Regions from separate parts of the Pseudomonas allokribbensis genome, predicted to be linked through region 2. Evidence: predicted binding sites of a transcription regulator. Region 2 holds the regulator's gene; each other region holds the start of a gene.
What was found. Region 2 encodes FliA, which starts transcription of late flagellar genes. Its sites were predicted from a motif close to CTAAAGTTTNNNNNNNNNNNGCCGNTAA; they were not measured.
Positions count from the first base shown of each region.

Region 1: IF199_RS00635 (methyl-accepting chemotaxis protein) is a predicted target of FliA. The motif match lies at 5,247-5,274, and genes of this name have one in related genera.
Region 3: IF199_RS01900 (methyl-accepting chemotaxis protein) is a predicted target of FliA. The motif match lies at 5,392-5,419, and genes of this name have one in related genera.
Region 4: IF199_RS24010 (flagellar protein MotY) is a predicted target of FliA. The motif match lies at 4,028-4,055, and genes of this name have one in related genera.

Region 1 covers NZ_CP062252.1:123,402-131,321, forward strand. Annotated here, with positions in the region: gene IF199_RS00615 (PepSY-associated TM helix domain-containing protein) at 1-900, opposite strand, end outside; gene IF199_RS00620 (TonB-dependent siderophore receptor) at 977-3,478, opposite strand; gene IF199_RS00625 (FecR domain-containing protein) at 3,565-4,578, opposite strand; gene IF199_RS00630 (sigma-70 family RNA polymerase sigma factor) at 4,578-5,078, opposite strand; gene IF199_RS00635 (methyl-accepting chemotaxis protein) at 5,390-7,270, shown strand; gene IF199_RS00640 (SRPBCC family protein) at 7,330-7,797, opposite strand; gene IF199_RS00645 (amino acid adenylation domain-containing protein) at 7,821-7,920, opposite strand, start outside.
Region 2 covers NZ_CP062252.1:1,771,465-1,779,384, forward strand. Annotated here, with positions in the region: gene IF199_RS08130 (DUF6124 family protein) at 1-82, opposite strand, end outside; gene flhA (flagellar biosynthesis protein FlhA) at 611-2,740, shown strand; gene flhF (flagellar biosynthesis GTPase FlhF) at 2,752-4,092, shown strand; gene fleN (flagellar synthesis regulator FleN) at 4,206-5,036, shown strand; gene fliA (RNA polymerase sigma factor FliA) at 5,033-5,773, shown strand; gene IF199_RS08155 (chemotaxis response regulator CheY) at 5,941-6,312, shown strand; gene IF199_RS08160 (protein phosphatase CheZ) at 6,330-7,118, shown strand; gene IF199_RS08165 (chemotaxis protein CheA) at 7,158-7,920, shown strand, end outside.
Region 3 covers NZ_CP062252.1:419,762-427,681, reverse strand. Annotated here, with positions in the region: gene hutU (urocanate hydratase) at 1-1,074, opposite strand, end outside; gene IF199_RS01925 (HutD/Ves family protein) at 1,496-2,065, opposite strand; gene hutC (histidine utilization repressor) at 2,088-2,798, opposite strand; gene IF199_RS01915 (formimidoylglutamate deiminase) at 2,944-4,308, shown strand; gene IF199_RS01910 (lipocalin family protein) at 4,357-4,926, opposite strand; gene IF199_RS01905 (hypothetical protein) at 4,958-5,212, opposite strand; gene IF199_RS01900 (methyl-accepting chemotaxis protein) at 5,495-7,387, shown strand; gene IF199_RS01895 (DUF924 family protein) at 7,450-7,920, opposite strand, start outside.
Region 4 covers NZ_CP062252.1:5,234,566-5,242,485, forward strand. Annotated here, with positions in the region: gene IF199_RS23995 (response regulator transcription factor) at 1-565, opposite strand, end outside; gene IF199_RS24000 (hypothetical protein) at 961-1,545, shown strand; gene IF199_RS24005 (argininosuccinate synthase) at 1,707-2,924, opposite strand; gene IF199_RS24010 (flagellar protein MotY) at 3,054-3,962, opposite strand; gene pyrC (dihydroorotase) at 4,122-5,168, shown strand; gene rnt (ribonuclease T) at 5,165-5,839, shown strand; gene IF199_RS24025 (peroxiredoxin) at 5,914-6,516, opposite strand; gene IF199_RS24030 (bacterioferritin-associated ferredoxin) at 6,808-7,026, shown strand; gene bfr (bacterioferritin) at 7,226-7,702, shown strand; gene grxD (Grx4 family monothiol glutaredoxin) at 7,809-7,920, opposite strand, start outside.

The sequences.
Region 1 (7,920 bases), 1.6 Mb from region 2:
AAACCCCGCACCGTAGAAGTTGTACTCAAAGCTGTAATACAACTCACCGATTGCCGCAGTCAGTCCCAACCTTTTTCCCTCCTGCTGCGCCCTTTCGTAGGCCTGTTGATAACTCAGTCGAGTGAACCCCAGTTCGTCGGCAGGCATCCGCCCTCGGGCCTCATACACGCTCGGTTCAATCGGAGAGAGCAGCGACACCACTGGTTTGAAGACCTGACTCGGCAAGTTCATGGCCACGCTGCTGACGGCTATCGGCAGTAATAACAACCACAGCCACAGGCCCCCCGCGCGATGCAGATCGAAGTTGAGCCGATAGGCATGCCCGCCCTTGATCTTCCAGGCCGTCGACCACTTCTTCCAGAACGGTTTACCCCGCGGCAAAGTCAGCCAGAGAGCGATGAAGCAATCGATCACCCAGGCAATGGCCACCAATCCCATCAACAGCAAACCCCAGTTCCCGGGCAGCGTCAGGTTGTAGTGGAACTCGAGAATGAAAGGAATGAAGTTCTCACGCTGGAAACAGCACTCACCCCAGTAACGCTGGCCTTTTCGCTCGCCACTGACCGGGTCGAGGTAGAACACCTGATTACGCTCATCGAACGGTTTGCCCGTCGCCGGATCATTACGTGTAACCGCCGCCAGCAAGGCTGTGTGACCTGCCTCATTCGGATACTCCATGTACCAGACCTGCAGCCTCGGATGTACCGATTGCACCGCATCGACCAGCTCACCTGGCGGTAGACGCTGCCCCTCGGCCGACGCCGTGTAAAACCCAGGGTTCAGCCACTCATCCAGCTCATGGTTGAACGCCAGAATGCTCCCGGTGATTCCCGCCAGCAGCAGAAACACAGCCGTGGCCAACCCGATATACCGGTGCAGTAAAACCAGAAACGAACGCATGAAATTTTCCCCACGAATACGACAAAGCCAGTCCCTGAATCTCAGGGACTGGCTTTTTTATGCACAAGACAAAGGCTTAGAACTGGTAGCTGACCGTGGCGGCGACGTTGCGCTCCTCGCCCATGTAGCAGAAGTTCAGACTGGCGCAGGAGGCCACGTAGGATTCGTTGGTCAGGTTGTTCGCATTCAGGCGTACGTCCACACCCTTCAAGCCAACTTTGCCCAGGTCATAACCGATCGACGCGTCGAACAACGTGTAGGACGGCACCTTCATGGTGTTCTCTGCATCCGCCCAGCTGTAGCCGACGTAACGCACACCGCCGCCCACTCGCACGCCATCAAGCGCCGCACTGTCGAACTTGTAGTCCGCCCACAGCGATGCCATGTGACGCGGTGCCTGGGTTGGCGAGTTGCCTTTATTCTCGATCACGTTTGTCGGGGTGCTCAGGGTGCTGACCATCGACTTCGAGTACTCGATGTCAGTGAAGGTGTAGCTACCGAGCACTTTCAGGTTATCGGTCAACTGCATGTGCGCTTCCAGTTCCAGACCCTGAGAGCGGACAGCGCCTACAGCGCGATAGAAGTTTTCCTGCGGCAGTTTGGTCGCCAGGTTTTCCTGGTCGATGCGGAACAACGAGGCCGTGAACAGATTGTCGGTGCCAGGTGGCTGGTACTTCAGACCTGCTTCCCACTGCGTGCCATCCGTTGGTGCCAGCGGATTACCGGCACTGTCGGCATAGGAGTTGGGGTTGAACGACTCCGAGTAGCTGATGTACGGCGCCAGGCCGTTATCGAACAGGTACAGCGCCCCGACACGGCCCGTCAGTTTGGTGCGCTTGTCGCTGATCTCGGTGCCGACCGGACGGCTCGCCTCGGCAATCCGGTTTTCCTCGGACGTCTCTACCCAGTCCTGCCGCAGACCGAGGGAGAAGCGCCATTTGTCCATCTCAATCAGGTCTTGCAGGTAAACCCCGGTCTGCTCCAGGCGCCGCAGGTAACTGGTTTCACCGTACGGCGTAATAGCGGAATTGCCGTACACCGGGTTGAACGCATTGATCGGCGCCAGGCCACCGCTGGTCCAGTCGACCACGGTTTTGCGTCGCTGGTAATCCGTTCCCATCAGCACCGTGTGCTTGGTCGCACCGGTGAAGAATTCGGCCTGGAGCATGTTGTCGACGATGAACGCATGCAGTCGCTCGTCACCGCCGGTGTAGTAGCGATTCAGCTCGTTGCTGGTCGGCGACGTCCAGCCATAGGCATACACCTGATCCATGTTCACTTTGGAGTCGAGGTAGCGGAAGTTCTGCCGTGCGGTGAAGACGTCGTTGAAGCGATGTTCGAACTGATAGCCGAACGACTGCTGATCGCGGGAGTAACCATCGACTCCCGGTTCGCCTTCGAAGAAGTGCGGTGAGATCCGGTTGCCGTTGCGCTGATGAATCGTGCCGTCGGCCGGCACGCCACCGTGATAGCCGCCATCCGGGTCATGTTGCAGATACGCCTGCAGGGTCAGTGAAGTGTCTTCGTTGAAATCGATGCTGACCGTCGGCGCGAGGGCGAAGCGTTTTTCCTTGTTGTGGTCGAATTGCGTGTCGGACTGATCCGTCAAACCGATCAGACGATAGGCGATGCGCTTGTCGTCATCGACCGGGCCGCTGAAGTCAAAACCAACACCGCGCTGGCCCTGAGTGCCAACGGTGGCCTGAACCTGATGATAGGACTCGTACAACGGTTTCTTGCTGGTCAACGCCACCAGCCCGCCCGGTGAACTGCGGCCGTACAACACCGACGACGGGCCTTTGAGAATGTCCACGCGCTCGAGGAAATAAGGATCGACCTGCATGGTGCTGTAGGTGCCGCTGTCGCCCATGGACTTGAGGCCGTCGAGGTAGATGTTATCCACCGAGCCATCGTTGAAGCCGCGCATCGCCACGTAGTCGTAACGGTGCGTGGCGCCATAGGGGTTGGTCAGCACACCGGGGGTGTAGCGCATGGCCTGGGACACGGTTTGCGAGCCCTGATCGTCCATTTGCTCGCGGGTGACCACGGACACGCTTTGCGAGGTTTCCAGCAGCGCGGTACTGGTTTTGGTGGCGATCTGACTGTGCGTTGCGTTGTAGCCGTCCATGCTGCCCAGCGCGTTGCCGAGGGCAAAACCTTTGATGTCAGTGGTCGGCAGGGCCAGGGCTTCGGTTTCCGTGACGGAGCGCAACACATAGCTGCTGCCGTCCTGACTGACCGCCTCCAGCCCTGAGCCACCGAGCAGATGACTCAGTGCCTGATCGGTCGAATACTCGCCCTGTACGCCGGGTGATTGCCGGCCTTGAGTCTGTTGTGGGGTCATCGACAACGTGATGCCGGCCTGGCGCGCGAACTGATTCAGCGCCTCGCCCAGTGGCCCGGCGGCGATGTTGTAGCGATGGCTGCTGACCTCACTGCCGCTCGCCGCGACGCTCAGGTTCGGCAGCAGGCCGACGCCCAGTGCCGTGGAGAACAACGCGGCCCGAACGGCGTGGCGCAGAAGGCCCGATTCGGCAGTGAAATTCAGAGGGTTCTTACAGGTAACGCGCGCAGTCATTGTAGGTTTCCGTTGCAAGTCGCGAAGGCTGAATTGAAGTGCTTACTGACTAAGCCGGCCTTGCCGCGAAAACCCGCCAAAAAATTTCAGACTGCTCGTTCCAGCGTGACCCACCAGCGGGTGCGATAGCGCAATTGCACCGGCAGCGTCTGCGGCAAAATTGCCAGCAACTTGTCGGTGTCATCGAGCCGGAACACGCCGGACAAGCGCAGATCCGCCACCTGCGGGGCGCAATTCAGGAAGCCCTGACGGTAGCGGCCAACCTCATTGAGGAAGTCACCCAGGCGCATATTGCGCGTCACGATAAGCCCGTCGATCCAGGCGCCGGCATCCATGTCCAGCGGCGGAGCGGGACGCGCTTGATGGTGATCGATCAAGTAACTCTGACCGGCAAGCACCTCGGTGGAAGCGCCATCGCTCGTCCGCGGCGAATGAATCGCGACTCGGCCACTGGTGACGCTCAGGCGCGTGCAATCACCTTCCTGACGCAGGATGAAGCGCGCGTTGAACGGCTCATAACTGCCATGACGATTTTGCACTCGCAGCGGTCGATCAATCCCCGAACCTTCGTCGGCGCCGCCGCAGGTCACGATGATCTCGCCCCGGGTCAGTTTGATCAGCCGCTGTTGCGCGGTGTAATCGAGGTCCACGGCGCTGGCCGTGTTCAGTTCGATCCGCGTACCGTCGGGCAACTGGAATCCGCGGCGCTCGCCGGTGGCGGTAGCGTAATCGGCGCTCCACTGCTGCCAGGCTGACATGTCTTTGGCCAGCCACGCGGCGGAGCCCATCAACAACGCACCGGACAGCAGCTTCAATGCCTGACGGCGACCCAGGCTCTGCGCACTGTTTTCCAGTGTGTTGAATGCCACTTGCGCACCCGGAACGGCGCGCAGATTTTGGGTCAGCTCACTTTGCAACGACTGCACCCGCTGCCAGGCCAGTTCGTGATCGTGGTGCTCGGCGCGCCATTGTTCACATTGGTGGTTCAGGCGCGGATTGCCGTGGTTATTGCGCAGGCGCAGCAGCCAGTGGATCGCCTGTTTGACCACTTGTTGCGGTGGCTCGGCGCGGCGAGCGAGTGACACGTTATCCACCGGCATCAGCTTTCGTACCGCAGCACGTAGCAGTGATACAGCGCATCGGCGACGTAGCGCTCCACCGAGCGCAAGGACAGGCCCATCTGCTCGGCGATCTGCTTGTGGGTCAATCCTTCGCACTGCGCCAGGAGAAACGCCTGACGTACTTTTGGCTTCAGTCCTTCAAGCATGCGGGCAATGCTTTCCAGCAGCTCGATCACCAGTGCGCGGGATTCGGCGCTGGGTGTTTCGGCTTCCGGCAGGTGGGCGATGGTTTCCAGATACGCGCGTTCGATTTCTTCGCGCCGCCAATGGTCGATCACCAACCCACGAGCGATGGTGCGCAGAAACGCGCGGGGCGCCTTGAGTTCGAGACGTTCGGTGCGTTGCAGCAGGCGAACGAACGTGTCCTGGGCCAGATCCGCCGCATCGGCCGCATTGCCCAGCCGCGCGCGCAACCAGCCGTTGAGCCAGCCGTGATGACGACTGTAAAGCGCCTGTACTGCAAACTCAGGTGAGGACATGAACGCGACAGCCCGAACGCCACAAATGATAATTAGTCGCATTGTCATCAAGGGTTACAGAATTTGCAACCGGCGCTGCAAAACAGTCATCAAAAAATGACAGGCGAACGCTCTGGCACGCCGTTCGGCGGGAATCTGGCAGAAATGCCGTCCATTTCCTACAAAGCGCTAAGTTTTCTCCGAAGCGTGCCGACAGACTGGTGAGACATGCGTGCACCAAAGTAGAGCGGCCATCAGAACGCTGCCTGCGCTGTACATGGAATGTTGCATCCGGAACGCATCCCCACTTTTGGCATAAGAAGTCCCATGAAATGAATCTCAAGTTCAGCCATAAAATCCTGTTGGCCGCCTCGGGCGTCGTGGTCCTGGCGTTCGCGCTGTTCACTCTGTACAACGACTATCTGCAGCGAAACACCATTCGCCAGAACCTCCAGTCCTCCGTCCAGCAGGCCGGCGACCTGACCGCCAGCAGTGTGCAGAACTGGATGAGCGGGCGGATTCTGGTGCTGGAAAACCTCGCGCAGAACGTCGCCCATCAAGGCAAGAATGCCGACTTCCCTGGGCTGGTCGATCAACCGGCCTTCACCTCGAACTTCCAGTTCACCTACGTCGGCCAGGCCAACGGTGTGTTCACCCAACGCCCTGACGCGAAGATGCCGGACGGCTACGACCCGCGTCAGCGCCCTTGGTACAAGCAGGCCGTGGCCGCTGACCAGACCATGCTGACCCCGCCATACATGGCCGCCGTCGGCGGTCTGGTGGTGACCATCGCCATGCCGGTGAAAAAGAACGGCGAGCTGCTCGGTGTGGTGGGCGGTGACCTGAGCCTGGAAACCCTGGTGAAGATCATCAACTCGGTGGACTTCGGTGGCCTGGGCCACGCGTTCCTGGTCAGCGGTGACGGTCAGGTGATCGTCAGCCCGGACAAAGACCAGGTGATGAAGAACCTCAAGGACATCTACCCGAACGCCGATGTGCGTATCCAGAAGGGCAACCAGAACGTGGTGCTCAACGGTCAGGAGCGCATCCTGTCGTTCACCCCGGTCACCGGTCTGCCGAATGCCGAGTGGTACATCGGTCTGTCGATCGACCGCGACAAGGCCTACGCCGCACTCAGCCAGTTCCGTACTTCGGCACTGATCGCGATGTTCGTCGCAGTGGGTGCGATTGCGGTCTTCCTGAGCCTGTTGATCACCGTGCTGATGCGTCCGCTGATCACCATGGGCCGTGCGATGCAGGACATCGCCCAGGGCGAAGGCGATCTGACCCGTCGTCTGGTAGTGGAAAGCAAAGACGAGTTCGGCGAGCTGGGCAGTTCGTTCAACCAGTTCGTGGAGCGGATTCACGCGTCCATTTCCGAAGTGTCTTCCGCGACTCGTCACGTACACGACCTGTCGCAACGCGTGATGGCATCGTCCAACGCCTCGATCATCGGTTCCGACGAGCAAAGCGCGCGCACCAACAGCGTGGCTGCCGCGATCAATCAGTTGGGCGCCGCCACCCAGGAAATCGCCCGCAACGCTGCCGATGCTTCGCAACACGCCAGCGGCGCGAGCGAGCAGGCCGATGATGGTCGTCAGGTGGTCGAGCAGACGATTCAGGCGATGACCGAGCTGTCGCAGAAGATCAGCCTGTCGTGCACCCAGATCGAAACCCTGAATGCGAGCACCGACAACATCGGCCACATTCTCGATGTGATCAAAGGCATCTCCCAGCAGACCAACCTGCTGGCGCTCAACGCAGCCATCGAAGCGGCCCGTGCCGGTGAAGCCGGACGCGGTTTCGCGGTGGTGGCGGACGAGGTGCGCAACCTCGCTCACCGCACCCAGGAATCGGCGGAAGAGATCCACAAGATGATCACCTCGCTGCAGGTCGGCTCCCGTGAAGCGGTGACCACCATGAACGCCAGTCAGGCGTCCAGCGAAGAGAGCGTTGAAGTGGCGAACCAGGCCGGTCTGCGTCTGGTCAGCGTGACCCAGCGCATCGGCGAAATCGACGGCATGAACCAGTCGGTGGCAGCGGCTACCGAAGAGCAGACTGCGGTGGTGGAAACCCTCAACGTCGACGTCAACCAGATCAACCTGCTGAACCAGCAGAGCGTGGCCAACCTCAATGAAACGTTGAAGGATTGCGATGCGTTGTCGCAGCAGGCCAACCGTTTGAAACAACTGGTCGACAGCTTCAAGATCTGATCGCTTGCGGTCAAAAAAAAGCCCGCTGCGGAGTGATCCGCAGCGGGCTTTTTCATGCCTTATACAAACAGCTTCAGCACATTGCCCATCGCATCATCGGCAAACCCCTGGACGAAATCCTTGAACCCCGGCAGCGCCTCGGGCCCACCGTTGGCCGGCTCGGCAATGATCGTCCAGGTCGCCCGCGACTTGCCCGCGCTCAGCGACTCCACATTCATCGCCGCCCACAGATTGGCCACGCCCAGGGTGTTGTAGATCGTGGTCCAGGTCATGCTCAGCGCCTGGTCATCCCGGGAGTTGAGTTGCTCGACCACCACGTTGCCGTCCTTGAAGAACTTCTTGCGCAGCGAAGACACGCCTTCACCGGTCATCTCGATGTGCGACAGCGCCGGAATGAAACGGTCGAAGCCGTCGAATTTGCCGACCACCGCCCACACTTGCTTGGCGTCCACCGGCACTTCCACCGAAGACACGACGTGGCAGCCGTGAGGGTTTTTGATCAGGGTGTCGGGTTGAAGATTGCTCATGGTGTTGCTCCTTGGTGGGTGATTCAGATGAAGTTGATTTCTTTCAGGTAATCGCAGCCACGACGCAGCAGCGCCGGGGATTTCTCCGGGTAGTGCGCGCCCATCTGCTGCACGCCGGCCTGG
Region 2 (7,920 bases):
CTTCGTGAAGCTTTCTGGAGTCGAGGGATTCGTAGGGCGAGGCGGGGTCGGTTTCGGGTGGATTGGGTGTTGGTTTGATCATGGTGAAGCTCCTTTGTGGTGGAGCCGCCAAATCCAGTCGCTAAACAGGAAGGGTGGCGGCTGTACGCGGGTTAGCGAACCGGTCAAAGGCACCCGGGTAGACCACGAGGGTCTCCCGCATACAGCCACCATAACGAAATTGCAGACAAACAGATCCGCAACGAAGCCTGGAACGCTGGTGCACCTTTAATCTGAGCGAGTCGCTAAACCCGATCGCTGATTCGTCAGCGACCGACCCACAATAGAACCCGACCTCAAAGCGCACAAGCCGGCGGATTCTGGCGTAGCTGTAGGCAACGGCGCAAGGATTCGTAGCCTGTAAGGCGTGTCTGAAGGTGTCTTTTAAACACCAGAGTTTAAAAGGCACTTTTTGCTGACTTCTTGCGAAGGCACCATCCCGCCCAGCAGAAAAACCACGCTCAAACCCCTCTGTTTCAATCATCGGCAAAAGTTGGAAGGCTTCTTGCAGTAGCCGCCGTGCGCCCGCTCTGGGCGTCAAAAGTTTGCTTTAAAGGAACGGGGAAAACCGGTGGATCGCTCTCAGTTAATCAACAGTGCTCGCTCGAACATTGCCGATCTCAGTCGGGGCAATCTGGGTGTGCCGCTGTTGCTGCTGGTCATGCTGGCGATGATGATGTTGCCGGTGCCGCCGTTCCTGCTCGACGTGTTCTTCACCTTCAACATTGCCCTGTCGATCGTCGTGCTGCTGGTCTGCGTGTACGCGTTGCGGCCGCTGGATTTTGCGGTGTTCCCGACGATCCTGCTGGTGGCGACGCTGTTGCGACTGGCGTTGAACGTGGCGTCGACGCGAGTGGTGATGCTCCACGGTCAGGACGGCCACGCCGCTGCCGGTAAGGTGATCCAGGCCTTCGGTGAGGTGGTGATCGGCGGTAACTACGTGGTCGGTATCGTGGTCTTCGCGATTTTGATGATCATCAACTTCGTCGTGGTCACCAAGGGTGCCGGGCGGATTTCCGAGGTGAGCGCGCGTTTCACCCTCGACGCGATGCCCGGCAAACAAATGGCAATCGACGCCGACCTCAACGCCGGTCTGATCGACCAGAACCAGGCCAAGGCCCGCCGTTCCGAAGTCGCCCAAGAGGCTGAGTTCTACGGTTCTATGGACGGTGCCAGCAAGTTCGTCCGTGGTGACGCCATCGCCGGCCTGCTGATTCTGTTCATCAACCTGATCGGCGGCATGGCCGTCGGTATCTTCCAGCACAACATGACCTTCGCCGACGCCGGCAAGGTTTACGCCCTGCTGACCATCGGTGACGGTTTAGTGGCGCAATTGCCATCACTGTTGTTATCTACAGCGGCAGCAATCATGGTGACCCGTGCTTCCGGTTCGGAAGACATGGGCAAGCAGATCAATCGCCAGATGTTCGCCTCGCCGAAAGCGCTGGCGGTGGCGGCCGGTCTGATGGCGGTCATGGGCCTGGTGCCGGGCATGCCGCACTTCTCCTTCCTGAGCATGGCGGCCCTGGCGGCTGGTGGCGCGTACCTGTTCTGGAAAAAGCAGAACGTCGCCAAGGTGCAGGCGCTGCAAGAGGTTCAGCGTCAGCAGGAGCTGCTGCCTTCGCCGGCCCGCGCCATGGAAACCAAGGAGCTGGGCTGGGACGACGTGACGCCAATCGACATGATCGGCCTGGAAGTCGGTTATCGCCTGATTCCGCTGGTGGACCGCAACCAGGGCGGGCAATTGCTGGCGCGGATCAAGGGCGTGCGCAAGAAGCTCTCGCAGGATCTGGGCTTCCTGATGCCGACCGTGCACATCCGCGACAACCTCGACCTGGCGCCGAGTGCCTATCGCCTGACCCTGATGGGCGTGATCCTGGCCGAAGCCGAGATCTACCCGGATCGCGAACTGGCGATCAACCCGGGGCAGGTCTACGGCACGCTCAATGGTATTACCGCCAAAGATCCGGCTTTCGGCCTGGAGGCGGTGTGGATCGAAGTCAGCCAGCGTGCTCAGGCACAATCGCTCGGTTACACCGTGGTGGACGCCAGTACCGTGGTCGCCACGCACTTGAACCAGATTCTGTACAAGCACTCCAGTGAGCTGATCGGCCACGAAGAAGTGCAGCAACTCATGCAATTGCTGGCCAAGAGCTCGCCAAAACTGGCGGAAGAGCTGGTGCCGGGTGTGGTGTCGCTGTCGCAACTGCTCAAGGTGCTGCAAGCACTGCTGGCCGAACACGTGCCGGTGCGCGACATCCGCAGCATTGCCGAAGCCATCGCCAACAATGCCGCCAAGAGTCAAGATACCGCCGCTTTGGTGGCCGCTGTGCGGGTCGGCGTTTCTCGCGCCATCGTCCAAAGCATTGTAGGGACTGAGTCGGAGCTGCCAGTTATCACGCTGGAGCCAAGGTTGGAACAAATATTGCTCAATAGTCTGCAGAAGGCAGGACAAGGCTCGGAAGAGGGCGTTCTGCTGGAGCCAAGCATGGCCGAGAAGCTGCAGCGTTCGCTCATCGAAGCGGCGCAGCGTCAGGAAATGCAAGGTCAGCCGGTGATCCTGTTGGTAGCAGGCCCGGTTCGCGCGATGCTCTCGCGCTTTGGCCGCCTGGCAGTCCCTGGACTGCATGTGCTGGCCTACCAGGAAATTCCGGACAACAAGCAAGTGACCATCGTTGCGACAGTAGGGCCCAACGGCTGAGGTAGTGGTTTATGCAAGTTAAGCGTTTTTTCGCCGCCGATATGCGTCAGGCCATGAAGCTGGTTCGTGATGAGCTGGGCGCTGATGCCGCCATCATTGGCAACCGCCGCATTGCCGGCGGCGTCGAGCTGACGGCGGCGCTGGATTACAAACTGTCGGCGCTGGCGCCGCGGGTTCCGAACATGGAACTCGAAGACGAGCTGCGCAAGACCCAGTCGCGCATCGTCACCGCCCAGGCCGAACTGAGCATGCGTGGTGAAGCCGACGGCAACACCAATCGCCAGTTGTTCTCCGGTCTGCCATTGACCGCCGGCCTGCCGCTGACGGCTGCCGAGCCTCTGACAGAACCGACTTACGCTGCTCCGGCGCGTCCGGCACCTGCGCCTGCACCGGCTGCCGCTGGCGTTGATCCGCGTGCGCTGGATTCGATGCGTTTCGAACTCAACAGCCTGCGCGAGCTGATGGAAGTGCAACTCGGCACTCTGGCCTGGAATCAGCTGCAAGGCAGCCGTCCGGCTCAGGCGAACCTTTATCGTCGTCTGCAACGCATCGGCTTGTCCGGCCCGTTGTCCCGCGACCTGCTGGCGCTGACCAGCGATATCGAAGAACCTCGTCAGGCCTGGCGCATGTTGCTGGCGCACCTGGCGCGGATGATCGCCACGCCGGAAGTCGAGCCGCTGGAAGAGGGCGGGATCATTGCCATGGTCGGTCCTGCCGGCATGGGCAAGACCACCACCCTGGCCAAACTGGCCGCCCGTTACGTGCTCAAGTACGGCGCGCAGAACATTGCGCTGGTGAGCATGGACAGCTTCCGCATCGGTGCTCAGGAACAGTTGAAAACCCTGGGCCGGATCCTCAATGTGTCGGTGACCCACGTCGACCCGGGCCAGTCCCTGGTGCAGGCGCTGGATCCACTGCTGCGCAAACGCGTGGTGCTGATCGATACCGCCGGCCTGCAGGCCAGCGATCCGGCACTGCGCATGCAGCTGGAAAGCCTGGCCGGTCGTGGCATTCGGTCGAAAAATTATCTGGTACTGGCAACCACCAGCCAGAAACAGGTTCTAACCGCCGCTTATCACAGTTACAAGCGTTGCGGGCTCGCCGGGTGCATCCTGACTAAACTGGATGAGACGGCCAGCCTTGGCGAAGTGCTGAGCCTGGCGATCAGTCATGAACTGCCGGTCGCCTACCTGACCGACGGCCCACGGATTCCGGATGATCTGCATCTGCCGCGCCGTCATCAATTGGTCAGCCGCGCCGTCAGTGTGCAAATGCAGGAAGAACCCAGCGAAGAAGCCATGGCTGACATGTTCGCTGATATCTACCACAGTCCCACCAAGCAGGTTGGCTGAGGTAATGAACAGTTTTTGTACCTACATCGATGGTCTGCCATGCATTGTTCCGGTTGTGAACGCGCAGCCAGTAATGTGGCCTCCGTCTATGCAAGACAAGGTAAAGAAATAACATGGGCAGCATGCATCCCGTACAGGTGATCGCGGTGACCGGCGGCAAAGGTGGCGTCGGCAAGACTAACGTGTCAGTGAACTTGTCCCTGGCGCTGGCAGAGCTTGGCCGTCGGGTCATGCTGCTGGACGCCGACCTGGGTCTGGCGAACGTCGACGTTCTGCTGGGCCTCACGCCCAAACGTACCCTGGCCGATGTGATCGAGGGCCGCTGCGAGCTGCGCGACGTGCTGTTGCAAGGCCCCGGCGGGATTCGCATCGTGCCGGCCGCTTCCGGCACCCAGAGCATGGTTCACCTGAGCCCGGCCCAGCATGCCGGTCTGATTCAGGCGTTCAGCGACATCGGCGACAATCTCGACGTACTGGTGATCGACACCGCTGCGGGTATTGGTGACTCGGTAGTCAGTTTCGTTCGCGCAGCGCAAGAAGTGTTGCTGGTGGTCTGCGACGAGCCGACCTCGATCACCGACGCCTACGCCCTGATCAAACTGCTGAACCGCGATTACGGCATGAACCGCTTCCGCGTCCTGGCCAACATGGCCCAGAGCCCGCAGGAAGGTCGCAATCTGTTCGCCAAGTTGACCAAGGTCACGGATCGCTTCCTCGACGTCGCCCTACAATACGTCGGTGCGGTGCCTTACGACGAAAGCGTGCGCAAGGCGGTGCAGAAGCAGCGTGCGGTCTATGAAGCCTTCCCGCGTTCCAAGTGCGCACTGGCGTTCAAGGCGATCGCGCAAAAGGTCGACACCTGGCCGCTGCCCGCCAATCCGCGCGGCCACCTCGAATTTTTCGTCGAGCGCCTCGTGCAGCAAACGGCAGGACCTGTGCTATGACCGCCAGCGGTATGAATTTCTACAAGAAGTCGGCACGTGACGCGCAGTACGAGCTGATCGAGCGTTACGCGCCACTGGTCAAACGCATTGCTTACCACTTGCTGGCGCGATTGCCGGCCAGTGTGCAGGTCGAAGACCTGATCCAGGCCGGAATGATCGGCCTGCTCGAAGTCTCGACCAAATACGACGCCAGCAAAGGCGCCAGTTTCGAAACGTACGCGGGCATCCGGATCCGCGGCGCCATGCTCGATGAAGTACGCAAGGGGGACTGGGCACCGCGCTCGGTTCACCGCAACACCCGTATGGTCAGCGACGCGATTCGCTCGATTGAAGCTAAAACCGGCCGTGACGCTAAAGATCACGAGGTTGCGGCCGAACTCCAATTGAGTCTCGACGATTACTACGGGATTTTGAACGACACCCTGGGCAGCCGACTGTTCAGTTTCGACGACCTGTTGCAGGACGGCGAACACGAAGGGCTGCACGAGGATGGCGCAAGTGCTCATCTTGAGCCGTCGCGCGATCTGGAAGATGAGCGCTTCCAGGCTGCGTTGGCGGACGCGATTGCCAATTTGCCGGAGCGTGAGCGACTGGTGTTGGCGCTGTACTACGACGAAGAGCTGAACCTCAAGGAAATCGGTGAAGTCCTTGGCGTCAGTGAATCGCGGGTCAGCCAGTTACACAGCCAGTGCGCGGCCCGCTTGCGGGGGCGTTTGGGGGAGTGGCGAGCGCGCTGAAGGCAGTGTGGGGACGCTGCGAACGAGGCTGGTGCGGTGGTGAACGGCACCGGTCTTGCTCTGTTGTGCTCCAGACAGTCATCGAGTGCTTTGCCGGATTGATTGAAATGGCGCGTCCAGGTGCTGGGCGCGTTTAAGACTGCTTGGAGGTCGAATTGAACAAAGACATGAAAATCCTCATCGTTGATGACTTCTCAACGATGCGGCGGATCATCAAGAACCTGTTGCGTGACCTTGGGTTCACCAACACCGTTGAAGCCGACGATGGCACCACTGCCATTCCGGTGCTCAACAGCGGCAGCATCGACTTTCTGGTGACCGACTGGAACATGCCTGGCATGACCGGTATCGACCTGCTGCGTCACGTGCGCGCCGATGAAAAACTCAAGCACCTGCCAGTGCTGATGGTGACTGCTGAAGCCAAGCGCGAGCAGATCATCGAAGCGGCCCAGGCCGGCGTTAACGGCTACGTGGTCAAACCTTTCACGGCTCAGGCGCTGAAAGAAAAAATCGAGAAGATTTTCGAACGCATCGGCTGATGACGCGCGGGGGAGCTATGGAGCATAACGAATCTTCACAGGGCGACTTCGAGTCGACTCTGAAAAAACACGCGGTCGAACTGGTCGAAAGCCTTGAAAAAGGCAGGTTCGGCGACGCTGTGCAACTGATCCATGAGCTCAATCAGACCCGTGACCGTGGCCTGTACCAGGAAGTGGGCAAGCTCACGCGCGAACTGCACAGTGCAATCGTCAACTTCCAGATCGACCCGCATATGCCGCAGGCCGAGGAAGTGTCGCAGATCACTGATGCGACCGAGCGTCTGGGCTATGTGGTCAAGCTGACCGAAGCGGCAGCCAACCGCACCATGGACCTGGTGGAAAGCGCCACGCCGGTGGTCAATGGCCTGGCTGACGAAGCCCAGGCATTGAGTGCCGACTGGGGACGTTTCATGCGCCGTGAAGTCGGGGCTGAAGAGTTCCGCGAGCTGGCGCGTCGGGTCGACGGTTTTCTGGCACGCAGCAGCGCGGACAACCGCGCGGTGTCGAGCAACCTCAACGACATTCTGCTGGCCCAGGATTACCAGGACCTCACAGGTCAGGTGATCAAGCGCGTGACCCAGTTGGTCACCGAAGTCGAAAGCAATCTGCTCAAACTCGTGCTCATGGCCAGTCAGGTGGACCGCTTTGCGGGCATCGAACATGACCGTGCGGCAATGCTCGCTGAAAAAGATCCACAAAAACATCTCTCGCAGGGTGAAGGTCCGCAGATTCATGCCGATAAACGAGAAGACGTTGTGTCCGGTCAGGACGATGTGGACGATTTGCTATCCAGCCTTGGATTTTGAGTTTTTTTGGGTTTTTAGACCTGTAGGAGCACCCCATTAATGAGCTTCGGCGCCGATGAAGAGATCCTTCAGGATTTCCTGGTTGAGGCCGGCGAGATTCTTGAGCAACTGTCCGAACAACTGGTCGAGCTGGAAAGCCGTCCGGATGACGCAGATCTGCTCAACGCAATTTTTCGCGGTTTCCACACTGTAAAAGGGGGCGCCGGCTTCCTTCAGCTCAATGAGCTGGTGGAGTGCTGTCACATCGCCGAAAACGTGTTCGACATCCTGCGCAAGGGTGAACGTCGCGTAGATGCAGAACTGATGGACGTGGTGCTCGAAGCGCTGGACGCGGTGAACAGCATGTTCAGCGAAGTCCGCGATCGCAGCCCGATTACTGCCGCAACCCCGGAACTGCTGGCCGCCCTGGCGCGTCTGGCTGAACCGCAATCGGCGGATGAAGCCCCGGCTTCGCCTGTTGCCGAGATGATCGAAGAACTGGTCGTCGAAGGCGATTCGGGCGATATCACCGATAACGAATTTGAACAGTTGCTGGACTCGCTGAACGCCGTCAAGGCCGAAGCCGAAGCCCCGGCGGCTGCCGCTGCGCCTGCTTCCGATGAAGCGGCCAGCGATGAAATCACCGACGCCGAATTCGAGTCGCTGCTCGACCAGTTGCACGGCAAGGGCCAGTTCGCGGCCGACGCCGTGGCACCGACAGCCGCTGCACCTTCTGCTCCGGCGGTGGGCGACAGCTCGGACATCACCGACGACGAATTCGAAGCCTTGCTCGATCAGTTGCACGGCAAGGGCAACTTTGCCG
Region 3 (7,920 bases), 1.4 Mb from region 2:
ACGGCAGAACAGCGGGCGGATGTAGGCCGGAACGAAACCCGGGAAGTCGAAGGCGTTTTCCACGCCCTCTTCCTGAGCCATCTGACGGATGTTGTTGCCGTAGTCGAAGGTCGGGATGCCTTGCTTCTGGAAGTCGAGCATCGCCTTGACGTGCACGGCCATCGATTGCTTGGCAGCCTTGATCACCGCAGCCGGTTCGGTCTTGGCGCGGGCGCGGTATTCGTCCCAGGTCCAGCCGGCCGGCAGGTAGCCGTTGAGCGGATCGTGGGCGCTGGTCTGGTCGGTGACCATGTCCGGGCGCACGCCGCGACGAACCAGTTCCGGGAGGATTTCCGCAGCGTTGCCCAGCAGCGCGATGGAGATCGCCTTGCCTTCTTTGGTGTATTTGGTGATGCGCGCCAGGGCGTCGTCGAGGTCTTTGGCTTGCTCGTCGACGTAGCGGCTTTTCAGGCGGAAATCGATGCTCACCTGCTGGCATTCAATGTTCAGCGAGCAGGCACCGGCCAGGGTCGCGGCCAGCGGCTGAGCGCCACCCATGCCGCCGAGGCCGGCGGTCAGGACCCAGCGGCCCTTGAGGTTGGAGTTGTAATGCTGGCGACCGGCTTCGACGAAGGTTTCGTAGGTGCCCTGGACGATGCCCTGGCTGCCGATGTAGATCCAGCTGCCGGCGGTCATCTGGCCGTACATGGCCAGGCCCTTGGCGTCGAGTTCGTTGAAGTGTTCCCAGGTCGCCCAGTGCGGCACCAGGTTGGAGTTGGCGATCAGCACGCGCGGCGCATTGCTGTGGGTCTTGAACACGCCGACCGGTTTGCCGGACTGCACCAGCAGGGTTTCGTCGTCGTTCAGGTTGGTCAGGCTTTCGACGATCTTGTCGTAGCACTCCCAGTTGCGCGCAGCGCGGCCGATGCCACCGTAGACCACCAGCTCTTTCGGGTTCTCGGCCACTTCCGGGTCGAGGTTGTTCATCAACATGCGCAGCGGCGCTTCGGTCAGCCAGCTCTTGGCGGTCAGCTTGTTGCCGCGGGCGGCGCGGATTTCAACGTCACGGAATTTGGTGCGGTTGTTGTCAGTCACGAAAAAGACTCCTCAGCGATCAATTCAAACCAACCCTGGCGATGGGCAAGCGGCTTGTGCGCTTCAATGCGCGACAAGCGAATCAGGGACGCTGCGGAGAACCTCTAACGACTCATACGCATACGTCTTTACTTGTACATACAAGCATATGCAATCGAGCGGCCAACTTGTTGGAGGGCTGCTCAACAAAAATGCCGGGCATGGCTGGAGGACGCCTGAATCAAGGGTTGTGGCGTGTATGATTTTTTTCGCGGGGATGGTTTGAGCAAGCGGGAGGCTGGTTCATAAGCGTGGTTTTGCGCCACGCTGGGGCGTTCGGTAACAAGTTGGTGCGCGTTCGGGAACGTCGGGATGAAAAAAACCGCCGTTTTCAACAGCCCTTACGGGCACTGTTCAAAGCGGCGGTTTTTCAAGGATCGGATCAGTGTGCAGTCAGTTCGATCACACAGCAGCCCGCGTTGACGGCGATTTCCACCAGACCGGTGTTACCGTCCAGTTGCAGGCAATCATGCCGGCCGAGTTGCGAAGCGCTGTCACCGACCGTCACTTCCAGCAACTCGCTGACGCTGAAGACGAGAACGGTGCCGGCGGAGCTGAAGAACCGTTGCTCGCCATCCAGCCACTGCAAACGCGCGCTGTAGCGCTGCGGTGCGTAGATCAGGTTGAAATCGCGGATCGCGCCGCCGAGCAAGGTGCAGGACACCTGGCTTTCGCCGCTGAAGGCAAACGGGTCGAGGGGTAACAGCGGCCGAGTGTCGTCACCGTCGACACACAAGGTCATGCCGTCGCCCTGCAACACCGTGATCACCCGCTGATAACCGGTGAACGTCGAGAAGCCGCCGGATTCGGCGATGTCGGCAATCGACAGACGCCAGCCGAAACCCTCGAGACCGGCACCGGCGTCACGGGTGATTTCCTCGGTGCTGCCGCCGCCGTTTTTCCACGGCATGCGCGGGTAGCCTTCGGCGCGTAGAACCTTCAACTCGCTCATTTATGCTCTCTATTTATGCTTTTTATTTATGAAACCGACCTTCCAGACGATGACGGGAACCGGGGTGGATCAGGCGCGCCGCCGTCACTGGCTGACGGCCCGACCAGGTGCGACGGCGGATCAGCAGGCACGGCTCGCCTTTTTCGATCTGCAGCAATTTGCATTCGGTCGGCTCGGCAAGGATCGCTTCGACCACATGCTCGCCTTCGGTCAGCGGCGCAACTTGGTTGAGGTAGGCGTAAGGCGTTTGCAGGGTGAAGTCCTGCTTGAGGTATTCCGGGGCGACCAGCGCGTTGACGAAACGGTCTTCGATCTGCACCGGAATATCGTTTTCGTAATGCACGATCAGCGAGTGGAACACCTTCTGCCCTTCGCGCATGTCCAGCGCCAGGGCGCGCTCGGAACCGGCGGCCTCTTCTTCCAGGGTGATCACCTGGCAGGTGTGGCGATGGCCACGGGAGGCGATTTCATCAGCGATGTTGTGCACCTCGAACAGCGCGGACTGGCTCTTCGGCTCGGCGACGAACGTGCCGACGCCCTGCATGCGCACCAAGAGGCCGTCGGCGGTCATTTCCCGCAGCGCTCGGTTGATGGTCATGCGGCTGAAGCCCAACTGGCTGACCAGCTCGCTTTCCGACGGCACGCGGTAATGCGGCGGCCAGTTACCACTGTCGATCTGCTGGGTGATCATCTGTTTGACGCGGGCGTACAAGGGCGCCGGACTGTCGCCCATGTTCGCGGCCAACGGAGAGACTGGAGGCGGAGTCGGCACGGTGGATCCCTGTTCATTGGATAAGGTTGCTAGCTTGCCGGAGTTTACCGGGCAGGCAAACGTCTGTATATGTATATACAAATAACACACGATGGGGTGCTGAACCATGTCCGCCTTCTTTGCCGAACGCGCGCTGCTGCCTAACGGATGGGCCAACAATGTACGTCTCGAGGTCAGCGCCGAAGGCGTCTTGACCCGAATCCAGGCCGATTCCACTGCAGATGGCGCCGAACGGTTGAGCGGTCCGCTGCTGCCGGGGATGCCGAATCTGCACTCCCACGCGTTCCAGCGAGCGATGGCCGGGCTGGCAGAAGTGGCCGGCAATCCCAATGACAGTTTCTGGACCTGGCGCGATCTGATGTATCGGCTCGTCGGAAAAATCAGCCCGGACCAACTCGGCGTGATCGCCCGCCAGCTGTATATCGAAATGCTCAAGGCCGGTTACACCTCGGTCGCCGAATTCCATTACGTCCACCACGATCACAACGGTCAGCCGTATGCCGATCCGACCGAGCTGGCGTTGCGTATCAGCCAGGCCGCGAGCTCTGCCGGCATCGGCCTGACGCTGTTGCCGGTGCTCTACAGCCACAGCGGTTTCGGTGGCCAGACACCGAACGAAGGCCAGCGCCGCTTCATCAACAGCACCGAAAACTACCTGAAGCTGCAATCGCGCCTGCAACCGCTGCTGGCTCAGGAAAAGGCTCAGTCGCTGGGATTGTGTTTCCACTCGTTGCGCGCGGTCACCCCACAGCAGATCAGCGAAGTGCTGGCGGCCAGCGACAAGCAATGCCCGGTGCACATCCACATCGCCGAACAGCAGAAGGAAGTCGACGACTGCCTGAGCTGGAGCGGTCGCCGTCCGCTGCAATGGCTGTACGAAAACACCGAAGTCGATCAGCGCTGGTGCCTGGTGCACGCCACTCACGCCAATCCGGAAGAAGTCACGCTGATGGCCAAGAGCCGCGCCATCGCCGGCCTGTGCCTGACCACCGAAGCCAACCTCGGCGACGGGATCTTCCCGGCGGTGGATTTCCTGGCTCAGGGCGGACGCATGGGTATCGGCTCCGACAGCCATGTGTCGTTGAGCGTGGTGGAAGAATTGCGTTGGCTGGAATACGGCCAGCGTCTTCGCGATCAACGACGCAACCGTTTGTACGGCGCGGATCAACCGATGGTCGGCCGCACCTTGTATGACGCGGCGCTGGACGGTGGTGCTCAGGCTCTGGGCCAGCCGATCGGTGCACTGGAAGTTGGCAAACGCGCCGACTGGATTGTGCTCGATGGCAGCGATCCGTATCTGGCGACGGCCAGCGGTGACGGGATCCTCAACCGCTGGCTGTTTGCCGGTGGCGACCGTCAGGTGCGTGACGTACTGGTCAACGGTCAGTGGGTCGTTCGTGACGGGCGACATGCCGGGGAGGAGGACAGCAATCGCGCCTTCACCCAAGTCCTGCGAGACCTTTTGGGCTGACACAAAAAAACCTGTGGAGGGCAACCTCCACAGGTTTTTTGTTGCGCGTCAGTTGGACGTCTTGGCCATCTGCTGATCCGATGCGCGCCAGATCAATCGCGTGGTGTCGTAACCCTGCTGACGCGCCTTGCTCAGCAGTTCTTCGCGCACCACACCGTTGACGGTCGGCGTGCGGGACAACAGCCACAGGTAACGTCGGCTCGGGTCGCCAACAATGGCGGTCTTGTAGTCGTCACTGACGTACAGCACCCAGTATTGACCCTTCGCCGAACCCGGAATCAGCCGCGAGAACCAAGTATCGAACTCGACCCACAATTTGTCGGTCTTGCCCGGCACCTGTGGATAAGCCTTGCCCTTGACCTCTTCCCACTGCCAGTCCTTGGTCAGGCAACGGTTGAACACGCCGAGGTTGCCGTCAGGCTGGAGGCTGTAGCGGGCTTCGGATTGAGCGCAATTGCGCTGGAAATACATCGGCAGCCGCGCCAACTCGTACCAGGTGCCCTGGTAACGCTTGAGATTGACGCTGTGGACTGTCTTGGGCGCCAGCGGATCTTCACCGGTCGTGGCGCAGCCGGCCAATACCAGGCCGGCAAAAAGGACAAGCAATAACCGCTTCATTGTTTTTCTCCCGTGGGCGCGTAGCCCCGGTTTACTTCAGGCCTTGGCCGGAAAACATCAACACTTTGTCACCGGCGTACTGCACGCTGATAAAGCTGTTCTTGTCGCCCCAGGTGCAACTGGACATGCCGAGCGCGCCCGAGCAATCGGTAGGCTTGCCGAGCAGCGTCTCCACTTCGGCCTTGGCCATGCCGGCCGAGAGCTTCGAGTAGTTTTCCTGATTGACCTTGCTGCATGCGGCCAACAGCACGCAAAACGACAGAAGGGCGATAGATCGCAGCGACATGGTGTAACTCCTGGAACGGAAGGGGGATGGCATGGCGCCAACCAGAAGCTTAGAAGAGAAAACCCCTGTCTGGTTCCCTGGGGCACTGGCTATTTGTTAGCCCGCTCGTCCGGCATTCATCGGTAAATCAGACACTTTGTAGGGCTATTGAGCATTTCGTCGCCTTTAGCAAAAGCTGCCTAATCTTTGGCGCGCAGCGGTCGAAATAAGAGCAGCGCAAAGCCCGATAGTGTGGCAAATTGCCGCCCTTTCTTGACCAGCCCCTTCGCGGTAGCTCACTTAATGACCAGAAACATGAAATTCAGCCACAAGATCTTGTTGGCTGCCGCCCTCGTGGTGGCCGTTGCGTTCGCCTGTTTCATTTTGTTCAACGACTATCGACAACGCGAAGCCCTGCAAACCAGCACCGAAGCGTCAATGCAGGAACTGGGCAGCCTGACCACCAGCAACATCCAGACCTGGCTGGAAAGCCGCATTCAATTGCTGGAATCGATGTCGCAGCAGGTTGTCGCCGACGGCAACGCCCCGGCGAGCCTGAAACGCATCATCGACCTGCCCGCCTACACCGGCAATTTCCAACTCAGCTATTTCGGCGGTGCCGACGGCGTGATGTTCTCGGTCCCGGCCGGCAACCGCGCACCGGATTACGACCCACGCGCCCGTGGCTGGTACAAGGCCGCGAACAGCGCCCAGCAAACCATCGTCACCGAACCGTACATCGCCGCCTCGTCGGGCAAACTGGTGATAACCGTTGCCACCCCGGTGCAGCGCCAGGGCCAGATGATCGGTGTGGCCGGTGCCGACATCGATCTGTCGAGTGTCAGCGCAATCATCAACTCGCTGAACTTCGGCGGCCATGGCCACGCGTTCATCGTCAGTGCCGACGGCAAGATCCTGATCCACCCGGACAGCAAACTGGTACTCAAGACCCTGGCCGAGGCCTATCCCAACGGCGCACCGAAAGTCAGCCCGGGCCTGAAGGAAGTCGAGTTCGACGGCAAGACCCAACTGATCTCCTTCACCCGCGTCAACGGCGTACCGTCGGCCGACTGGTACGTGGGCCTGGTGCTGGACAAGGACACTGCGTTCTCGATGCTCAGCGAGTTCCGCACCTCGGCACTGATCGCCATGGTCATCGCCGTCGTCATCATCATCGCCCTGCTCGGCATGCTGATCCGCGTGCTGATGCAACCGCTGCTGACCATGGGCCGCGCCATGCATGACATCGCCGAAGGCGAAGGCGACCTGACCAAACGCCTGACCATCCACGGCCACGACGAATTCGGCGCGCTGGGCTTGTCGTTCAACCGCTTCGTCGAACGTATCCATACCTCGATCCGCGAAGTATCTTCTGCCACTGGCCAGGTCAACGAAGTTGCCCTGCGCGTGGTCGCGGCGTCCAACTCGTCGATGTACAACTCTGACCAGCAAGCCTCGCGTACCAACAGCGTGGCCGCCGCGATCAATCAACTCGGCGCCGCCGCCCAGGAAATCGCCCAGAACGCCGCCCTCGCCTCGCAACACTCCAGCGACGCGCGCAGCCTGGCCGAAGACGGCCAGCAGGTTGTGGATAAAACCATCCACGCGATGCAGCAACTGTCGGCGAAGATCAGCGATTCCTGCGGCAACATCGAAACGCTGAACAGCAACACCGTGAACATCGGGCAGATTCTGGAAGTGATCACCAGCATCTCCCAACAGACCAACCTGCTGGCCCTCAACGCCGCCATCGAAGCAGCCCGTGCCGGTGAGGCCGGTCGTGGTTTCGCCGTGGTCGCCGACGAAGTCCGCAACCTGGCGCACCGCACCCAGGATTCGGCACAGCAAGTGCAGAAAATGATCGAAGAGCTGCAGGTCGGCGCGCGTCAGGCGGTCGGCATCATGACCGAAAGCCAGCGTGAGAGCGAAAGCAGCGTCGGCATCGCCAACCAGGCCGGCGAACGCCTGGGCAGCGTGACCCAGCGCATCGGCGAGATCGACGGCATGAACCAGTCGGTGGCGACCGCGACGGAAGAGCAGACGGCTGTGGTCGAGTCGATCAACGTCGACATCAACGAGATCAACACGCTGAACCAGGAAGGTGTGGAGAACTTGCAGGCGACGTTGCGCGCTTGTGCGGATCTTGAGCAGCAGGCGGCGCGGTTGAAGCAGTTGGTAGGCAGCTTCAGGATATAAGGCGCTCTCACTGATCTCTTCGCGGGCCTTTCTGCGAAGAGGTCAGTCGTCTTGATGCTGATTCAGAAACTCGACCCCGGCTGCGAAAGAAACGCCAACTCCTCCGCCGTAGACACCCGCCCCAACACCGCATTGCGATGCGGAAACCTTCCAAACCGCGCAATCACCCGCTGATGCCGCTCGGCATAATCCAGGTTGTCGGCAAACACCCCGCGCTCCGCCTCCGGCTGTTCGGCCACCAGTTCGATGAATCGCGAGACCGCTTCATTCTGCACCGCGAGGTTTTCGCAGTGTTCAAAGACGAGGTAGATGAAGAGTCGCTGGATCGGCTTCAACTGCCGATCGAAATCCGCCTCAATGCCTTGGGCAACCAGCTTCTGTGCCCGTAGATCACCAGAGAAAGCTTTGGGAGTATCGCGAAAGATCATTCGCGGGAGTTGATCGAGCAGCAGCACCACCGCCAACCAACCTTCGGGACCTTGCGTCCACTCGGTCAATTCGCCAGCGAGGGCCTGATCGACAAAGACCCCGAA
Region 4 (7,920 bases), 3.1 Mb from region 2:
TCAGCAGCAACCGCGTCTTGTAGGTGCTGACGGTCTTGTTGCTGAGAAACATGCCATCGGCGATTTCCTTGTTGGTCTTGCCGCGTGCCAACTGCTGCAACACCATCATCTCGCGCCCGGACAAACGATCGACCATGTCGGCTTCACTGGCATTGCCCAGGCTGGTGCGTACGGTGTGCAACGCCTGATTCGGAAAATAGCTGTACCCGGACAGCACAGCCTTGATAGCGCTGAGCAGTTCGGTCAGATCCTGTTGTTTGCAAACATATCCCGCCGCTCCCGACTGCATGCAGCGCATGGAGAAATGGCCCGGGGCCTGGGACGTCAACACCAGCACCTTCAGAGGCATCGCGCTGGTTGTAAGACGCGCAATGACTTCCAGTCCATCAAGTTTCGGTATACCGATATCCAGAATGACAATATCAGGCATCTGGTCGCGAGCCAGTTGTAATGCATCCACTCCGTTATCCGTTTCTGCAATGACTTCGTAGCCATGACGTTCCATCAGCATACGCACCGCAAGACGAATGACGGGGTGATCATCCACGATCAGCACTTTATTCATGGGCAAGTCCAGTTTCGCTGTTCGAATTTTTAGAACCGGCACAATAACGTAGTCATTTCACCCATGGCATAGCGAAGTTCCCTTGCATTGGCAGCGAGAGACACTTCCTACAGGCAATAAAGATTTCTCCTACAGAAAAGACTCATAAATGTAGCGACAAGTCATCCAGACCAAGTGACCACTTGAAAATTATTTGGCCTGCGACACTCGCTTATCGAGTAACGAACCCTGACAAGAGAAACTCGATACGACAAAAAACCGAAACAACATACTTATATCCAACCGTCCACTTTTAATATAAATACCAGACATCGGGGACAAAAATATCTCCACCCCCTTACAGCAACTTAAACGACCCAACATAAAGAGAAAGACCATACTCATGAGTAAAGAACATGTTAAAGATCAACAAGAAAATCACCAACCCCATCAGTGTCATTGCCATATTCGCGTTCATCTCCGAAACGTCCGCAGCAGTGTCCCTGCCCTTCCTTGACAATGACGAACGGGAAATCTACATCTGGTTTCTGATCAGCTTTCCATTCTATTTACTGTTCCTGTTTTTCATCACCTTGAACTTCAACTACCGATCCCTTTATGCACCTTCGGACTTTGGTGACGACAAGAATTTCCTGAAAGCTTTTGAAGATAACAACGCTGATTTCCCCGGCGAATCGACTGCCCCATCAACTACCGAAATTCAGACTGTAAAACTACCAAAACCGCTGAGTACGCTGTGCATCATTGACATTCGAGGCATGAACACCGAATCAAAAATAAACACACTTCTGGAAAAAGTCCCACAACCCGCCAAGCACTCGCTCAGAATATTCCTCGTTTTAACGGATGATATGTCAGAGATTTTACCGAAAGAAAACATCGCCAAATCGCTCAAACGAGGAAGGAAAGCCATGGGGACGACGTACTGTATTATTTACGACGTTCACTCGCTGAACATCAGTGTATTGGGAAGAGTTTAAATTGAGGCGCGGAGACACGAAGTACATCAATACGATGCGCACAGTACAACAGATGAGTTCGGGATCGCTGATCCACTACGATCAGGTAAACAGAAGGGTTTTGCAGCATAGCGGTCTTGTCAGAACGACAAGACCGCTATTTCACGTCTGGTCCGAAGGACTCAGAACAGCTTGCGGCCTTTGTTGGCAGCAATGCGCATGCGCAGCGCGTTGAGCTTGATGAAGCCCGCCGCGTCGGCCTGGTTGTAGGCGCCGCCGTCTTCTTCGAAGGTCGCGATGTTGGCGTCGAACAGCGAATCGTCGGACTTGCGGCCGGTCACGATCACGTTGCCCTTGTACAGCTTCAGGCGCACGACGCCATTCACGTTGACCTGGGAGGCGTCGATCATCTGTTGCAGCATCAGACGCTCCGGGCTCCACCAGTAACCGGTGTAGATCAGGCTGGCGTACTTCGGCATCAACTCGTCTTTCAAGTGAGCGACTTCGCGGTCCAGGGTGATCGACTCGATGGCGCGGTGAGCGCGCAGCATGATGGTGCCGCCCGGGGTTTCGTAGCAGCCACGGGACTTCATGCCGACATAACGGTTCTCGACGATGTCGAGACGGCCGATGCCGTGTTGGCCACCGATCTTGTTCAGGGTCGCCAGTACGGTGGCCGGAGTCATTTCGACGCCGTCCAGAGCGACGATGTCGCCGTTGCGGTAGGTCAGTTCCAAGTATTGCGGCTTGTCGGGTGCGTTCTCCGGGGAGACGGTCCAGCGCCACATGTCTTCTTCGTGCTCGGTCCAGGTGTCTTCCAGCACGCCGCCCTCATAGGAGATGTGCAGCAGGTTGGCATCCATCGAGTACGGGGATTTCTTCTTGCCGTGGCGCTCGATCGGGATCGCGTGCTTCTCGGCGTAGTCCATCAGCTTCTCGCGGGACAGCAGGTCCCACTCGCGCCAAGGAGCAATCACTTTTACGCCTGGCTTGAGCGCGTAGGCACCCAGTTCGAAACGGACCTGGTCGTTGCCCTTGCCGGTTGCGCCGTGGGAAATGGCGTCGGCGCCGGTTTCGTTGGCGATTTCGATCAGACGCTTGGCGATCAGCGGACGCGCGATGGAAGTACCCAGCAGGTACTCGCCTTCGTAAACGGTGTTGGCACGGAACATCGGGAACACGAAGTCACGCACGAATTCTTCGCGCAGGTCGTCGATGTAGATTTCTTTGACGCCCATGGCCTGAGCCTTGGCGCGAGCCGGTTCGACCTCTTCGCCCTGACCCAGGTCAGCGGTGAAGGTCACGACTTCACAGTTATAAGTATCCTGCAGCCACTTGAGGATCACCGAAGTGTCCAGGCCGCCGGAATACGCCAGAACGACCTTGTTTACGTCCGCCATGCCATCACTCCACGGGGTTCTACGGAAAGCCGAGGAGTCTACCGCTCAAACGCGATAATTTACAGAGGCGCGACAGCTTAAGACGACAAAGCGACAGAATCTGTCGAGAGGGCGACGATGACCGGAGGGTCAGGACGTCGCCGCAGCGTTGGCCGGTGTGCTGGCCTGAGGCGCAGGAGCGGTGGTCGGTGCCACCCGCGCAAGGTGCACGTTGACCCGACGGTTCTTGGCCCGGTTGGCGGCATTGGTGTTTGGCACCAACGGGTAACGTTCACCATGGAAGCGCACGGTGATCTGCGATTCCTGGATGCCGTTGGCCTTGAAGAAATCGACCACCGCCAGGGCGCGCCGGCGCGACAGCTCGCGGTTGGTCAGGCGATTGCCGCTGTTGTCGGAGTGGCCGTCGAGCTCGATGTGGTTGACCGTCGGATCGGCCTTCATATATTCGAGCATGACTTGCAGCTTGGCCTTGGCGGCGGCGTCCAGTTCGATGCCTTCGCCGGGGAAACCGATCTGCGATTGTTTGACCTGCTCGAAATTCTGCGGGAGCAGTTTCGCCACGCAGGCCTGATAGTCGTTGAACGCCTTGCTGAACTTGACCGGCAACAGACGCACTTCCGACACACGGCCATCGCCCGATGCATGGCGCACCACGGGGCTGCGTCCGTCCATCAGGCCGCTGATCAACTGTCCGGCCTGCGCCTGAGAACTGTTGAACAGGATATTGCCACTGCCGATCCTGACCGTGCCCAGATTGATATCGCCACGGCCCGGCTGCCAGGGCGCCGCTGCCGCCATCAAGGTCGCCGAACCGCCGCCGAGCATGGCGTTGTAGGCGTTCAGGCGGAAAGTCGCCTGCTCGCCGGCCTTGCGCACGAACTGGCCCGAGCCGAAATCGGTGATCGGCTGCGTCAGGCGGCATTCGAACTTGTCGCCCTCGACCGTCCACTCAATGTTCTCCAGACGGGTCTGGTAGGTCAGCGCCATCGCCGGAAGGCTGGCAAACACACTGAGCAAGGCTAAATAACGCTGGCGCACGGGAGGCTCCATTGGCTTCTACAACAAAAAGACCGATACATACATGTTTACGGCATACCTATGGGATATCGGACGCTCGTCGCAAAACTTGATAGCGAGTGCCTGCAAGAGTCTTTTCCGGTAGCATTCGCCTCAGTTTGACCCGCCTGGAATCCCCTCATGTCCGACCGCCTGACCCTGCTGCGTCCCGACGACTGGCACATTCATCTTCGCGATGGTGCCGTGTTGACCAATACCGTTGCAGATGTTGCGCGCACCTTTGGTCGCGCGATCATCATGCCTAACCTGGTACCTCCGGTGCGCAACGCCGCTGAAGCCGACGGCTATCGCCAGCGGATTCTCGCTGCCCGCCCGGCCGGCAGTCGTTTCGAGCCGTTGATGGTGCTGTACCTCACCGACCGTACCCAGCCCGAAGAAATTCGTGAAGCCAAGGCCAGCGGTTTTGTCCACGCGGCCAAGTTGTACCCGGCCGGCGCCACCACCAACTCCGATTCCGGGGTCACCAGCATCGACAAGATCTTCCCGGCGCTGGAAGCCATGGCCGAAGTCGGCATGCCGCTGTTGATCCACGGTGAAGTCACCCGTGGCGACGTCGACGTGTTCGACCGCGAGAAAATCTTCATCGACGAGCACATGCGTCGTGTGGTCGAGCGTTTCCCGACGCTCAAGGTCGTGTTCGAACACATCACCACCGGCGACGCCGTGCAGTTCGTCAACGAGGCTTCGGCCAACGTTGGCGCGACGATCACCGCGCATCACCTGCTCTACAACCGCAACCACATGCTGGTAGGCGGAATTCGGCCGCACTTCTATTGCCTGCCGATCCTCAAGCGCAATACCCACCAGGAAGCCCTGCTCGACGCCGCCACCAGCGGCAGCGCGAAGTTCTTCCTCGGCACCGACTCGGCGCCGCACGCCCAGCACGCCAAGGAAGCCGCCTGCGGCTGCGCCGGCTGCTACACCGCGTACGCCGCCATCGAGTTGTATGCCGAAGCCTTTGAACAGCGCAATGCGCTGGACAAGCTCGAAGCCTTCGCCAGCCTCAACGGCCCGCGTTTCTACGGCCTGCCGGCGAACACCGATCGCATTACCCTGGTCCGTGAAGAATGGACCGCCCCGACCAGCCTGCCCTTCGGCGAGCTGACCGTTATCCCGCTGCGCGCCGGTGAAAAACTGCGCTGGCGCCTGCTGGAGGAACACGCGTGAGTGAAGACCATTTCGACGACGAACTGGACGGTCAAGGTGGCGGCGGTTCGCGCCATCCAATGGCAGCACGCTTTCGCGGCTACCTGCCGGTTGTCGTCGACGTAGAGACCGGTGGCTTCAACTCGGCCACCGACGCCTTGCTGGAGATTGCCGCGACCACCATCGCCATGGATGAAAAGGGTTTCGTCTACCCGGATCACACCTACTTCTTCCGTGTCGAGCCATTCGAAGGCGCCAACATCGAAGCGGCCGCGCTGGAGTTCACCGGGATCAAGCTCGATCACCCGTTGCGCATGGCGGTCAGCGAAGAGACGGCCCTGACCGATATCTTCCGTGGCGTGCGCAAGGCCTTGAAGGCCAACGGTTGCAAACGGGCGATCCTGGTCGGCCACAACAGCAGCTTCGACCTGGGCTTCCTCAATGCCGCCGTTGCGCGGCTGGACATGAAGCGCAACCCGTTCCACCCGTTCTCCAGCTTCGACACCGCAACCCTCGCGGGTCTGGCGTACGGTCAGACCGTACTGGCCAAGGCCTGTCAGGCAGCCGACATCGATTTCGATGGCCGTGAAGCGCACTCCGCGCGTTACGACACCGAAAAGACGGCCGAGCTGTTCTGCGGCATCGTCAACCGCTGGAAACAGATGGGCGGCTGGGAAGACTTCGACGACTGAGGGTCGTCGGATTAAATCCCGCGCATGAAAAAACCGGCTCAAGAGCCGGTTTTTTTGTACCTCGACGTTGCGCCTTACAGGGCAGCAGCGTTCTCGGTCAGGTAAGCCGCAACGCCTTCTGGCGAAGCGTTCATGCCTTTGTCGCCTTTTTTCCAGTTGGCAGGGCAGACTTCGCCGTGCTCTTCGTGGAATTGCAGAGCGTCGACCAGACGGATCAGCTCTTCCATGTTACGGCCCAGCGGCAGGTCGTTGATGATCTGCGAGCGGACAACGCCTTTGTCGTCGATCAGGAACGCGCCACGGAAAGCCACGCCGCCTTCGGACTCAACGTCGTAGGCCTTGGCGATGTCGTGCTTCATGTCGGCAGCCATGGTGTATTTCACCTGGCCGATGCCGCCATTGTTGACCGGGGTGTTGCGCCAGGCGTTGTGGGTGAAGTGCGAGTCGATCGACACAGCGATCACTTCTACGTTACGTGCCTTGAAGTCGGCCATGCGGTTGTCCAGAGCGATCAGTTCGGACGGGCAGACGAAGGTGAAGTCCAGCGGGTAGAAGAACACCAGGCCGTATTTGCCTTTGATGGCCGAGGACAGGGTGAAGCTGTCAACGATCTCGCCATTGCCGAGTACGGCCGGGACGGTGAAGTCAGGGGCTTGTTTGCCTACGAGTACGCTCATTGATATCTCCTGGTGTAGAAACTTGAAGTTCAGGGTTCGCGCCAGCCTGCCACCCTCAGGCGACAGCCCTGTGACACGAACCCCCTTCGCAAGGGCCGACCATCATACACTGCGTTTTTCGACTGTCCTTAACGGTTTTTCGCGAAATCCCGGCTGGCATTCAGCCATGCACCACCGTTCGTCAGTCACAGCCGTTGGCGATGAAAACCGTTGGGAAAGCACTTTGACAATCATTCTCGTTAACATTAAGATCCATCGCAATTGAGCCACAACCAGCGACGGTTCTCACTTATGTATGTTTGCCTCTGCACTGGCGTCACCGACGGACAGATCCGCGAAGCGATCTATGAAGGTTGCTGCAGCTATAAAGAAGTCCGTCAGGCCACCGGCGTAGCCAGCCAATGCGGCAAATGTGCCTGCCTGGCGAAGGAAGTGGTACGCGAAACCCTGACCAAGCTGCAAACCGCCCAGGCCGCGATCCCCTACCCTGTAGAATTTACTGCCGCGTAACTGCACCCATTTCAAAGAACCGGACTTATGTCCGGTTTTTTTATGCCTGAAAATCAATTGCTTAGCGACTAGACGCGGAACACAAACATTCTTATTCCGATTAATTTTCATATATTATTCAATAACTTAGGTTTGACACTTATAAGTACCAAGCTCAAACTCCGCCTTATATACCGCTACTTAGGGCAGGACTCCCATCATGAAAGGCGACGTAACAGTCATCCAGCATCTCAACAAGATCCTTGCCAATGAGCTGGTCGCGATCAATCAGTACTTCCTGCATGCGCGCATGTATGAAGATTGGGGCCTGAACAAGCTCGGCAAGCACGAGTACAAAGAATCCATCGACGAGATGAAGCACGCGGACAAGCTGATCAAGCGCATCCTGTTCCTCGAAGGCCTGCCGAACGTGCAGGACCTGGGCAAGCTGCACATCGGCGAGCACACCAAGGAAATGCTGGAGTGCGACCTGCGTATCGAACGCACCGGCCATGCCGATCTGAAGACCGCCATCGCTCATTGCGAATCGGTTGGTGACTTCGGCAGCCGCGAATTGCTCGAAGACATTCTCGAATCCGAAGAAGAACACATCGACTGGCTGGAAACCCAACTGGGCCTGATCGATAAAGTCGGTCTTGAGAACTATCTGCAATCGCAGATGGGCGAAGACGAGTAATTAGCGAGCGCTAAACTCGAGACACTAAAAAGCCCCGCCCTCTTTCGAGAGGCGGGGCTTTTTATTGCCCGGACTTCGGACTCGCCGAAATCCGGGCAGAAGCCAATCAGGCTTCGGACTTGGCCGCAGCAGCCTTGGCGGATGCTTCCTTGACCAGAGTCTGCAGCTCACCGTTGGCGAACATTTCAGCCATGATGTCGCTGCCGCCGACCAGTTCA